One region of the Acidovorax sp. GW821-FHT10E03 genome, then DNA from elsewhere that is predicted to be linked to it. Evidence: predicted binding sites of a transcription regulator. Region 1 holds the regulator's gene; each other region holds the start of a gene.
What was found. The regulator FNR, encoded in region 1, switches genes on or off when oxygen is low (the NO sensors DNR and NnrR bind a similar motif). The targets are predictions, from matches to a motif close to TTGATNNNNATCAA.
Positions count from the first base shown of each region.

Region 1 (3,269 bases):
GTCACCCGCACGCCGCTCAAGGTGGATGTGGTGCGCGACCGCGCGGCCCTGTCGCGCATCGTGGCGGGCGGCAAGCTGGAGAATATCTACCGCCTGCAGATCATGAACGCCACCGAAGGCCCCCAGCGCTACCGCATCGGCGCCCGCGGCCTGGACGGGCTGGAGGTGGCCTCTGAAGCCGAGGTGGACATTGGCCCCGCGGAGTCCCGGTGGGTGGCCGTGCGCCTGCAGATACCGTATGGCTCCGCGCCCCCGGGCTCCCATGCCGTGCAGTTCGATGTGCAGGCGGTGGGCGCTGCGGCCCATGTGACCGAGAAGTCCGTATTCCTGGTGCCCCGATGAGGCGACGTGCACCCCGGTGCACGGCCCCGGGGACGTTGTATGACCGAGAAGATTTTTGAGGAGCAAGCACCCATGCCATCCAATCCAGCCATCGGCTCCGCCCCCGCCACCGCTGCGCCCTGGTGGAAATTCGGCCACGTCTGGCTGATCATCGCCGGCCCTGCCATCGTCATCGTGGCGGGCTTTGTCACGCTGTGGCTGGCGATTTCGCGGCCAGACCCCGTGATTGCCGAGGACTACTACCGCCAGGGCATCGAAATCAACAAGACGCTGGAGGCTCCGGAGAAGAGCCTGGCCCCGGCCATGAAGGGCCGCAACCACGCGGCAACGCCGGTTCAGGACCAGCCACGCTGAAACCCCTGGCCGAGCAGCGGGTCTGCGCGGCCTTACCAGGAGACAACCCCGATGTGGACGCAACGCCTGATGTGGATTGCATGGCCCGCCTTTCTGATGGCGGGCGCGATGGAGATGCTGGTTTTTGCGATGGTGGACCCGCAGGACCTGCATTGGTTCGGGCAGCCGCTGGCCCTGTCGCGCCAGGGCGTCTACACGCTCGCGTTCTTTGCGTTCTGGGCCATCACCATGGCCTCCAGCGCGTTGACCACGCTGCTGGCAATGTCGCCCTTTGAACTCAACCGCTGCCCCGTGCCCGAAGGCGAGCGCCCTGATGATTGCCGAAAGACATCATCCTGCCCTTGAACAGCGCACCGGCCGAGCTCCGGTGGCAAGGCGTTGCCGGGACGAGCGGACCTGGCTCGCCTTGCTCAGTGGCAGGCGGACTGGTTGTTCACGATGCGCTTGAGCGCGTCGGTCTCGAGGATGCGGACATGGCGCTGCTTGACTTCGACAATGCCTTCTTCCACAAACTTGGAGAAGGTGCGGCTCACGGTCTCGAGCTTGAGGCCCAGGTAGCTGCCGATCTCCTCGCGCGTCATGCGCAGCACCAGCTCGGACTGCGAGAATCCGCGGGCGTGCAGGCGCTGCACCAGATTGAGCAGGAACGCTGCCAGGCGCTCCTCGGCACGCATGCTGCCCAGCAGCAGCATCACGCCGTGTTCGCGCACGATCTCGCGGCTCATGATCTTGTGCACGTGGTGCTGCAGCGCGGTGACCTCGCGGGACAGTTCCTCGATGCGGTCAAACGGCATGACGCAGACCTCGGCGTCTTCCAGGGCCACCGCATCGCAGGTGTGGTGGTCATTCACGATGCCGTCCAGGCCGATGATCTCGCCCGCCATCTGGAACCCCGTGACCTGGTCGCGTCCGTCCTCGGTGGCCACGCAGGTCTTGAAAAAGCCGGTGCGGATGGCATAAAGCGAGGTGAACGACTCACCATTGCGAAACAGCGTGCCGCCGCGCTTCACCTTGCGGCGAACTGCAACGACCTCGTCGATGCGGTGCAGTTGCTCTTCGCTCAGGCCCACCGGCATGCACAGCTCGCGCAGGTTGCAATTGGAACAGGCGACTTTGATGGTGAGCGGGTTCATAGGCACAGGGCGGAGTTAGGTTTCGAGCATACCGCCCGATGGCCGAAGAGGGAGTCTCTTGGAGGGCGGGCAGGCGACTGACATGCATCAAATTGTCGCTGTTCCGGCCACTCCATCACTTGATTCATGTCAAGGACATGGGGGGCAGCTTACGGCACAGTCAAGGTGTACGCAAGGATTCGCCCCATGACCGCTGTTTCGCCTGACCTGCTGCGCCGTTTTGACGTACCAGGCCCCCGCTATACCTCCTATCCGACGGCCGACCGGTTTGTGGAAGCCTTCGGCCAGGAGGACTACGCCCTCGCCCTCGAGCAGCGCCGCATGGGCACCCTGACCAAGGCGCTGCCCTTGTCCCTGTATGTGCACATCCCCTTTTGCGAGTCGCTGTGCTACTACTGCGCCTGCAACAAGATCATCACCAAGCACCACGACCGGGCTGAAGTCTATCTGCGCTATCTCAGCCGCGAGATCGACCTGCACACGGCGCACTGCGGCACGGGCCAGGTGGTGAGCCAGCTGCACCTGGGCGGCGGCACCCCCACCTTCCTGTCGGACGATGGCTTGCGGGAACTCATGGCGATGCTCCAGCGCAGCTTCACCCTGGCGCCGGGCGGGGAGTACTCTATCGAGGTGGACCCCCGTACCGTCAATGCCGACCGGCTTGCCGTGCTCGCGGAGCTTGGATTCAACCGGCTGAGTTTTGGCGTGCAGGATTTTGACCCCGAGGTCCAGAAGGCGGTGCACCGCATCCAGCCCGCCGAACAGGTGTTTTCGCTGGTGGAATCCGCGCGCTCGCTCGGCTTCGAATCGATCAATGTGGACCTGATCTACGGGTTGCCGCGCCAGACGCCGGAGTCGTTCGACCGTACGCTGGCGCAGGTGGTTCAGTTGCGGCCTGATCGCATTGCGCTGTATGCCTATGCCCACCTGCCGGAGCGGTTCAAGCCCCAGCGCCGCATCCTCTCCGCCGAACTGCCCGCAGCCTCCGGCAAGGTGTCGATGCTCTCCCGTTCGCTCGACGCGTTCATGGGCGCCGGCTATGTGTATGTGGGGATGGACCACTTCGCGCTGCCGGAGGACTCGCTGGCCGTCGCCAAGCGGCAGGGCCGCCTGCACCGCAACTTCCAGGGCTACAGCACCCAGCCCGACTGCGACCTGATCGGCCTGGGCGTGTCGGCCATTGGCAGGGTCGGCGCCACCTACAGCCAGAACGCCAAGACCCTGGATGAGTACTACGACCTGCTGAACCAGGGGCGTCTGCCCGTGGTGCGTGGCCTGGCCCTGACGCGGGACGACCTCGTGCGCCGCGCCGTCATCATGTCCTTGATGTGCCAGGGAGAACTGCTGTTCGAGCCCATGGAACAGGCCTGGCTCCTCGATTTTCGGCACTATTTCTCCGCCGAACTGGCGCAGCTCGACACCATGGCCGAGCAGGGGCTG
Region 1 is NZ_JBWKMU010000001.1:390,403-393,671, forward strand. Features, by position in the region: gene ccoG (cytochrome c oxidase accessory protein CcoG) at 1-342, shown strand, start outside; gene AC07OD_RS01830 (FixH family protein) at 415-696, shown strand; gene AC07OD_RS01835 (hypothetical protein) at 748-1,041, shown strand; gene fnr (fumarate/nitrate reduction transcriptional regulator Fnr) at 1,107-1,829, opposite strand; gene hemN (oxygen-independent coproporphyrinogen III oxidase) at 2,016-3,269, shown strand, end outside.

Region 2 (3,269 bases), on a different contig from region 1:
CGCCGTGAGCAATGCCATGCGCCGGCTGCGCGACGTGCTGGGGGATGAACTGGTGGTGCGCAGCGGCCAAGGGGTCGAGCCCACGCCCCGCGCCTTGGCGCTGTGGCCCCCCGTGCGCGAGGCCCTGGCCCATCTGCAGGACTCCCTGGCGCCGGGGCGCTTCGAGCCCGCCACGGCCGAGTCCACCTTTGTGCTGGCCATGGCCGATGCCACGGCGGCCACGCTGGTTCCCGCCCTCGTGGAGATCATCGAGCGCGAGGCCCCCGGCATCTCGATCCGGGTGCTGCCCCTGACCACCCGCGACCCCCGGCGCCTGCTCGACGAGGAAGCCGCCGACATGGCGGTGGGCTACTTTCCGGCCGTGCTGGCGGACCTCACGGCACGCGCGCAGTCGGGCGGGGCGGTCGCGTTCGAGAGCCGCCGCCTCTACGACGGGGAATACGTGTGCGTGATGCGCCAGGGCCACCCGCTGGCGGACGCGCCGCTCACCCTGGACGCCTATTGCGCTGCCCGGCACATGCTGGTGAGCTTTTCCGGCCGCCCCTTCGGTTTCATCGACGAGGCGCTGGCCTCCCTGGGCCGCGAGCGCAAGGTGGTGATCACGGTCAACCAGTTCTTCACCGCCGGGCGCGTGGTGTCGGGTTCGGACCTGCTGACGGTGCTGCCGCGCCACTTCGTGCCCGTCACGGGCATCTCCGACGCGCTGGTGCAACGGGCCCTGCCGCTGGACGTCCCGCCCGTGCATGTCGATGCCCTGTGGCGCCGCCGCGGCCCGCAGCAGGCGGCGATGACCTGGCTGCTGCACGCCCTGGCGCGCTCGGCGCGCCGCACCTTTCCCGAACCGTGAGGCCCGGGCGCGGGCATCCCACCCACCCCAGCGCGGCCTGCCGCGGCAGTGCCTTGCGGCGGGATCTGGCGCATTTCGGGGTGCCGCCACGGCATTCGATTCGCCCCGTCCCACTCCAAGCCCGTAGACTGCGCGCTCCATGAACATCCAGCTGCTGTCCGATCTGCACCTTGAGGCGCACCCCCATTTCATCCCCGAACCGGCCCCCGGCGCCGATGTGCTGGTGCTTGCGGGGGACGTGGGCTCCTACCAGCAGGGCTCGCTGCTACAGGACGATGACTTCGGCCTCGCCCGGTTCTCGCCCCTGGCCCCGTACGCGGGCTGGCCCACGCCGGTGCTCTTCGTGCCCGGCAACCACGAATACGACGCGCAGGATTTCGATGCGGCCCACCAGCGGCTGCGCAGGACCTGCGAACGGCTGGGGATCACCTGGCTGGAGCGGGAGATGGTCACTCTTCAAGGTGTCCGCTTCGTGGGCACCACGCTCTGGAGCGATTTCGACGCTTTGGCGGACCACGAAGGCACCACCGACCTGGCCAGGCGCCTGAAGCTGCGCGACAAGGCCTTCCGGGCGGCGAATTTCTATCTGCGCAAGACGGGCGGCACCCGCCATGCTCAGCCGTTCCTCGCCGAGGCCGTGCGCGACCAGGCCCTGGCCTGCCAGCAGTGGCTGGGCGACGCGCTCGCGGTCCCGTTCGACGGGCCCACGGTCGTGGCCACGCACTTCGCGCCCAGCCTGCGCAGTGCCGACCCGCGCTACGGCATGGTGCCGGGCACGGCGGGCTTCTGCAACGCGCTGGACGCCCTGCTGCCCCGCGCGCAGCTGTGGCTGCACGGGCACCTGCATGCCCCGAGCGACTACACGGCACGGGGCCTGCGCGAGGACGGCACGCCGTGGCAGTGCCGCGTCGTGGCCAATCCGCTGGGTTATGCGCGCAAGGGCGAGCAGGCGGCGTTCCAGGCGCAGTGCTGCATCACCTTATGATCGGCGCACGGGGCCCTGCCGCCCCGCAGTGCAGAGGAAAAAACATGACCCAGGTCAAGACAACAGAAGTCCGCGCACGTTAGTCTGACCCATTCCTTTTCGGAGAACACCATGAACATCCTGCTTGCTGTCGACGGCAGCGCCTACACCAAGAAAATGCTGGCTTACCTGGCCACCCACGAAGAACTGCTGGGGGGCAACCACCAGTACACGGTGCTCACCGTGCAGGCCCCGCTGCCCGCGCGTGCCCGCGCGGCCCTGGGCAAGGAAGTCGTGGAGAACTACCACGCCGAAGAAGCCGAGAAAATCCTGGCGCCCGTGTGCAAGTTTCTCGCGCGCCACGGTGTGGAGGCCAAGCGCAGCGTCAAGGTCGGCACGGTGGGCGAGAACATCGCCAAGGTGGCCGACAGCGGCAAGTTCGACCTGCTGGTGATGGGCTCCCACGGCCACGGGGCCCTGGCCACCCTGGTCATGGGTTCGGTCACCACGCAGGTGCTCGCCCACAGCAAGGTGCCCGTGCTGCTCGTGCGCTGAGCCCCGCCGCCCGGCGCAGGCCGCGCCCTGCCTCGGCAGGGTTTTTCGCCCACAAGACAAGAAAGCCCGGCATGCCGGGCTTTCTTACGAGGGACGAAACGCCGGAACGGGCTGCCGCTACCGCGCAGCCAGCCCGTCGAAACAGGTGCGCACCACCAGATCCACGATCTGCGCATCCGAATACTGGCCGCCTTCCTTGAGGAAGCTCACCACCGGGTCACAGGCCCGCGCATACAAGGTGTACAGCACCACCAGCGGTGGCAGCGTGGGGTTGATCACGCCCTCGGCCTGGGCCTGGGTGATCCATTCGCCGATCTGGTCGCTCACCGCCACCAGGCCGTTGAGATAGTCCTTGTTGGCCATGAGCACCGCGCGCAGCGTGGAGTTGCGGCTGGGCAGCAGCGGCATTTCATTGCTCAGCAGGCGCTCCAGCGACCAGCGCACCAGCGCATGGAGCTTTTCGAGGGGTGGCGTTTCGGCGGGCAGGTCCGCCAGATAGGCCCGCACCCGCGCCAGGATCTGCACCATGGCGGCGCTGCACAGCTCTTCCTTGCTGCAAAAGTGCTTGTACAGGCTGGCCTTGGCAATGCCCACGGCGTTGGCCACATCGTCCATGGTCATGGCGTCGAAGGCCTTTTCGCCCAGGAGCTGGCAGGTGGACTGGAGGATGGCATCCTCGCGCGCCTGGTGCATCTGCTCCTTGAACGAGGCTTTGGGGGGCTGCGTTTGCATGGCGTCCATTTTATACATCACAGTAAAAAAATAAATGACCAAGTTGCAATGCAACTACGTCGTTCACATTTTCTCCAGCAGGAATCGTGCCGCGGGCCTGGGCGCGAGGGCGGGCAATCTGCGCTGGTGCACTGCAGCACCCGCCCCCATAATCGCGCCGCCATGTCCACG
Region 2 is NZ_JBWKMU010000010.1:23,896-27,164, forward strand. Features, by position in the region: gene AC07OD_RS18205 (LysR family transcriptional regulator) at 1-847, shown strand, start outside; gene AC07OD_RS18210 (metallophosphoesterase) at 987-1,832, shown strand; gene AC07OD_RS18215 (universal stress protein) at 1,944-2,366, shown strand; gene AC07OD_RS18220 (TetR/AcrR family transcriptional regulator) at 2,484-3,107, opposite strand; gene AC07OD_RS18225 (helix-turn-helix domain-containing protein) at 3,261-3,269, shown strand, end outside.
Region 2: the regulator FNR is predicted to act here: its motif matches at 1,877-1,890, upstream of AC07OD_RS18215 (universal stress protein).

Region 3 (3,269 bases), on a different contig from region 1:
CGGTCAAGGCTCCCAGGCAGGGCATGAGCTTGTAGAAGGCCAGGGCCGAACGGCCGTCGCCCCGGGCGACCTGCGCCTGGGCATACAGCACCAGCGCAATGATGGGCAGGTTGAGCAGCAGGTTGACCTGGTTGCCGCCGGGAATGTGGAACAGCTCCCATTCATGCCAGTACGCGGCATCGATCTGGTGCGTGACCAGGACGGTGGCATTGGCCAGGAACAGTGCGCGGTGCGTGGATTGAAGGAGCATGGGGTGGGTGTGGGCAAGAGGTGAAGGCCGCGGCCACCCATGGTGCCTGAAAACCGTCGGCGCCCGGACCATGGCGCGGGGCGGGGGCTCCGCAGGGCCGAGATGCACGGGGCCGGCCCCACCGCTAGCCACCGATATAGCTCATCTCCACCCGCCGTGCGCCACCCTGTGTGGTGTCCGCCGGCAGGCTGCTGCGCAGCTCCGAATAGCGGTCGCCGCGCTGTTGCCAGATGGGGGCGATGGCCGAGGCGATCGCTTCGTCGCTGGCGCCGCCGCGCAGCAGGGTGCGCAGATCGTAACCCTCCGAGGCAAACAGGCACAGGTAGAGCTTGCCTTCGGTGGACAGGCGCGCGCGGTTGCAGTCGTGGCAGAAGGCCTGGGTCACGCTGCTGATCACGCCCACCTCGCCCAGGGCGGGGTCGTACTGGCCTTGTGCGTTGGTGTAGCCCCAGCGCTCGGCGGTCTCGCCGGGGCTGCTGGGGTCGAGCTGCACCAGCGGCAGCTCGGCGCGCAGGCGTTCGATCAGCTCGGCCGAGGGCAGCACCTCGTCCATGCGCCAGCCGTTGGTGGCGCCCACGTCCATGTACTCGATGAAACGCAGCGTGGTGCCCGTGCCGCGAAAGTGGCGCGCCATGGGCAAGATTTCATGGTCGTTGGTGCCGCGCTTGACCACCATGTTGACCTTGATGTGCGACAGGCCCGCCGCGTGCGCGGCTTCGATGCCCGCCAGCACGTCGGCCACCGGAAAGTCCACATCGTTCATGCGGCGAAAGATCGTGTCGTCCAGTCCGTCCAGGCTCACGGTCACGCGGTTCAGGCCCGCATCCTTCAAGGCCTGGGCCTTGCGCGCCAGCAGCGACCCGTTGGTGGTGAGGGTGAGATCGGGCGCCAGGCCGTCCACCGTGCGCAGCTGGGCCAGCTGGGCCACCAGCGCTTCCAGGTTCTTGCGCAGCAGGGGCTCGCCGCCGGTCAGGCGGATCTTGCGCACGCCGTGCGCCAGGAACAGCCGCGCCAGCCGGGTGATCTCCTCGAAGCTCAGCAAGGCACCGTGCGGCAGGTAGGGGTAGTCCTTGTCGAACACTTCCTTGGGCATGCAGTAGTTGCAGCGGAAGTTGCAGCGGTCCGTCACGCTGATGCGCAGGTCGCGCAGCGGGCGGCCCCGGGTGTCGGTGAGTTGGCCCGTGGGGGCCACCGGGTGCGTGGGCACCCGCGCCGCCAGTGCGGCGATGCGTTGGTCCACCAGGGGAATCACACGTTCGGCCATGGGGTGATTTTGCCGCAAGGGGCCCCGCGGAGGGGCAAGCCCCTGCGCGCGGAGTTGATCGCGGTCAAGTTCTGCCCCGGCGGCGGCGTGGCCCGCCTTTGACATGGCGCAGGGCGCTCTGGATGTTGCATTGCAACAATACGGCATCCGATTTCAGGGGATTCCCATGCCAGTTCGTGAGTTCTTCGCCGACGCCCTGCCATGCCAGCGCCGCGTGGCGGTTCAATGGGTGGCGGCGGGCATCCTGCTGCCCACCTGGGGCCACAGTGCCCAGGCGCAGATAGGGCTGTCGGGGGCCATCAACTATGCGGGCTGGTTCCGCGCCCTGTCGCAGCGGATGGCCAAGGCCTATTGCCAGCAGTACCTGCAGGTGCTGCCGGGGGCGGCGGTGGATGTGATGGGGCTGGCGCGCAAGATGGTGCAGTCGGGCGGCAGCGAACTGGCGCGGGGCCTGCAGTCGGGGCGCTGGCCGGCCGACGTGGGGCGCCAGCTGGAAGAAGTGCAAAAGCAGTTTGCCCTGCTCAACCAGTTGACCGCCGTGCCAGCCACCCAGACGGCGCTGGTGGTGGCGGCGTCCGACCAGGCCGACCGCACGCTGCTGGTTTCCCAGGCCGTGACCGAGTCGATCGAGAGGCTGGCGCAGGCCCCCAGCGCGCGGCTGGTGAACCTGGCGGGCCGCCAGCGCATGCTGTCGCAGCGCCTGGCCAAGAACTACTTTCTGCACGCGGCCAAGGTGGAGTCCAAGGTGGTGCAGGCGCAACTGGCCTCCGACGCCGCCGACTTCCGCCAGGCACTGCAGACGTTGAAGGCGGCGCCGGTGTCCACCCCCGCCATCCGCAACGAGCTGGAGCTGGCCGACTCGCAGTGGCTGTTCTTTGAATCGGCCCTGCGCCGCCCGGCCGATGACGTGGGGCTCAACGCCGTGGCCACCACCAGCGAGCGCCTGCTGGGCGTGATGGACAAGCTCACCAACCTGTACGAGGCAGCCCTGCGCGAGGTGCTGGGCTGAGCGTCCGGGGGCAATCCGGCCATCCGGCCCCCCATCAGCCGCTGCAGGCCGCGTGCTGCGTGAAGTCCGCCAGGCGGCAATCGCGCCCCACCAGCACCAGCCGGGTGTCCAGCGCGTCGAAGAATCCCGGGGGTGGTGGCAGGGGCAGGCGCTGCACGCGTTTGTGCGCGTCGATGCGCACCGCCGCCAGCTCATAGTCGCGCGCCAGGGCCATCCACAGGCCGTGGGCCCCGGCGGACTGGCGTGCCCCGGTCATGAGGCTGCGGCCCGAGTCCAGCCACCAGCGGTAGATGGCGGAGGCAATGCCCATGCGGCGGTAGCCGTCCACCACCTTGGTGTGGGGCGCGCGCAGGTGGCGGTCGGTGCGGCGGTCCACCTCGACCAGACGGTTGAACACGGTGTAGGCCACGATGCGGTTGCGCTGCGGGTCGATGGCGTAGACAAAATACTCGCCGTCGGCCTCGCGCAGGCGCAACTCCAGCCCGTGCAGGCGCAGGGGCAGCGCGCGCATCGCGTCGCGGGTGCGGTGGTTGGTGCGGATGCGTTCGTGCAGTGCGTCGAACTCGCGCTGGATGTCGCGGCCCGACAGGTCCACGTCGATGCGAAGTTCGGTCAGCAGGTGGCCCAGCGCACCCAGCCAGCCCCGGCTGGCCGGGGCACCGGGGGCGATGCGGGGCGCGAGGTGCAAGGCGCAGGCTCCGGGCATCATGGCGTGTGCCCCGGGCCATCGGTCCAGCAGCCGCTCA
Region 3 is NZ_JBWKMU010000008.1:41,744-45,012, reverse strand. Features, by position in the region: gene AC07OD_RS15240 (DUF6713 family protein) at 1-250, opposite strand, end outside; gene moaA (GTP 3',8-cyclase MoaA) at 375-1,514, opposite strand; gene AC07OD_RS15230 (type IV pili methyl-accepting chemotaxis transducer N-terminal domain-containing protein) at 1,681-2,523, shown strand; gene AC07OD_RS15225 (hypothetical protein) at 2,558-3,211, opposite strand; gene AC07OD_RS15220 (bactofilin family protein) at 3,229-3,269, opposite strand, start outside.
Region 3: the regulator FNR is predicted to act here: its motif matches at 1,569-1,582, upstream of AC07OD_RS15230 (type IV pili methyl-accepting chemotaxis transducer N-terminal domain-containing protein).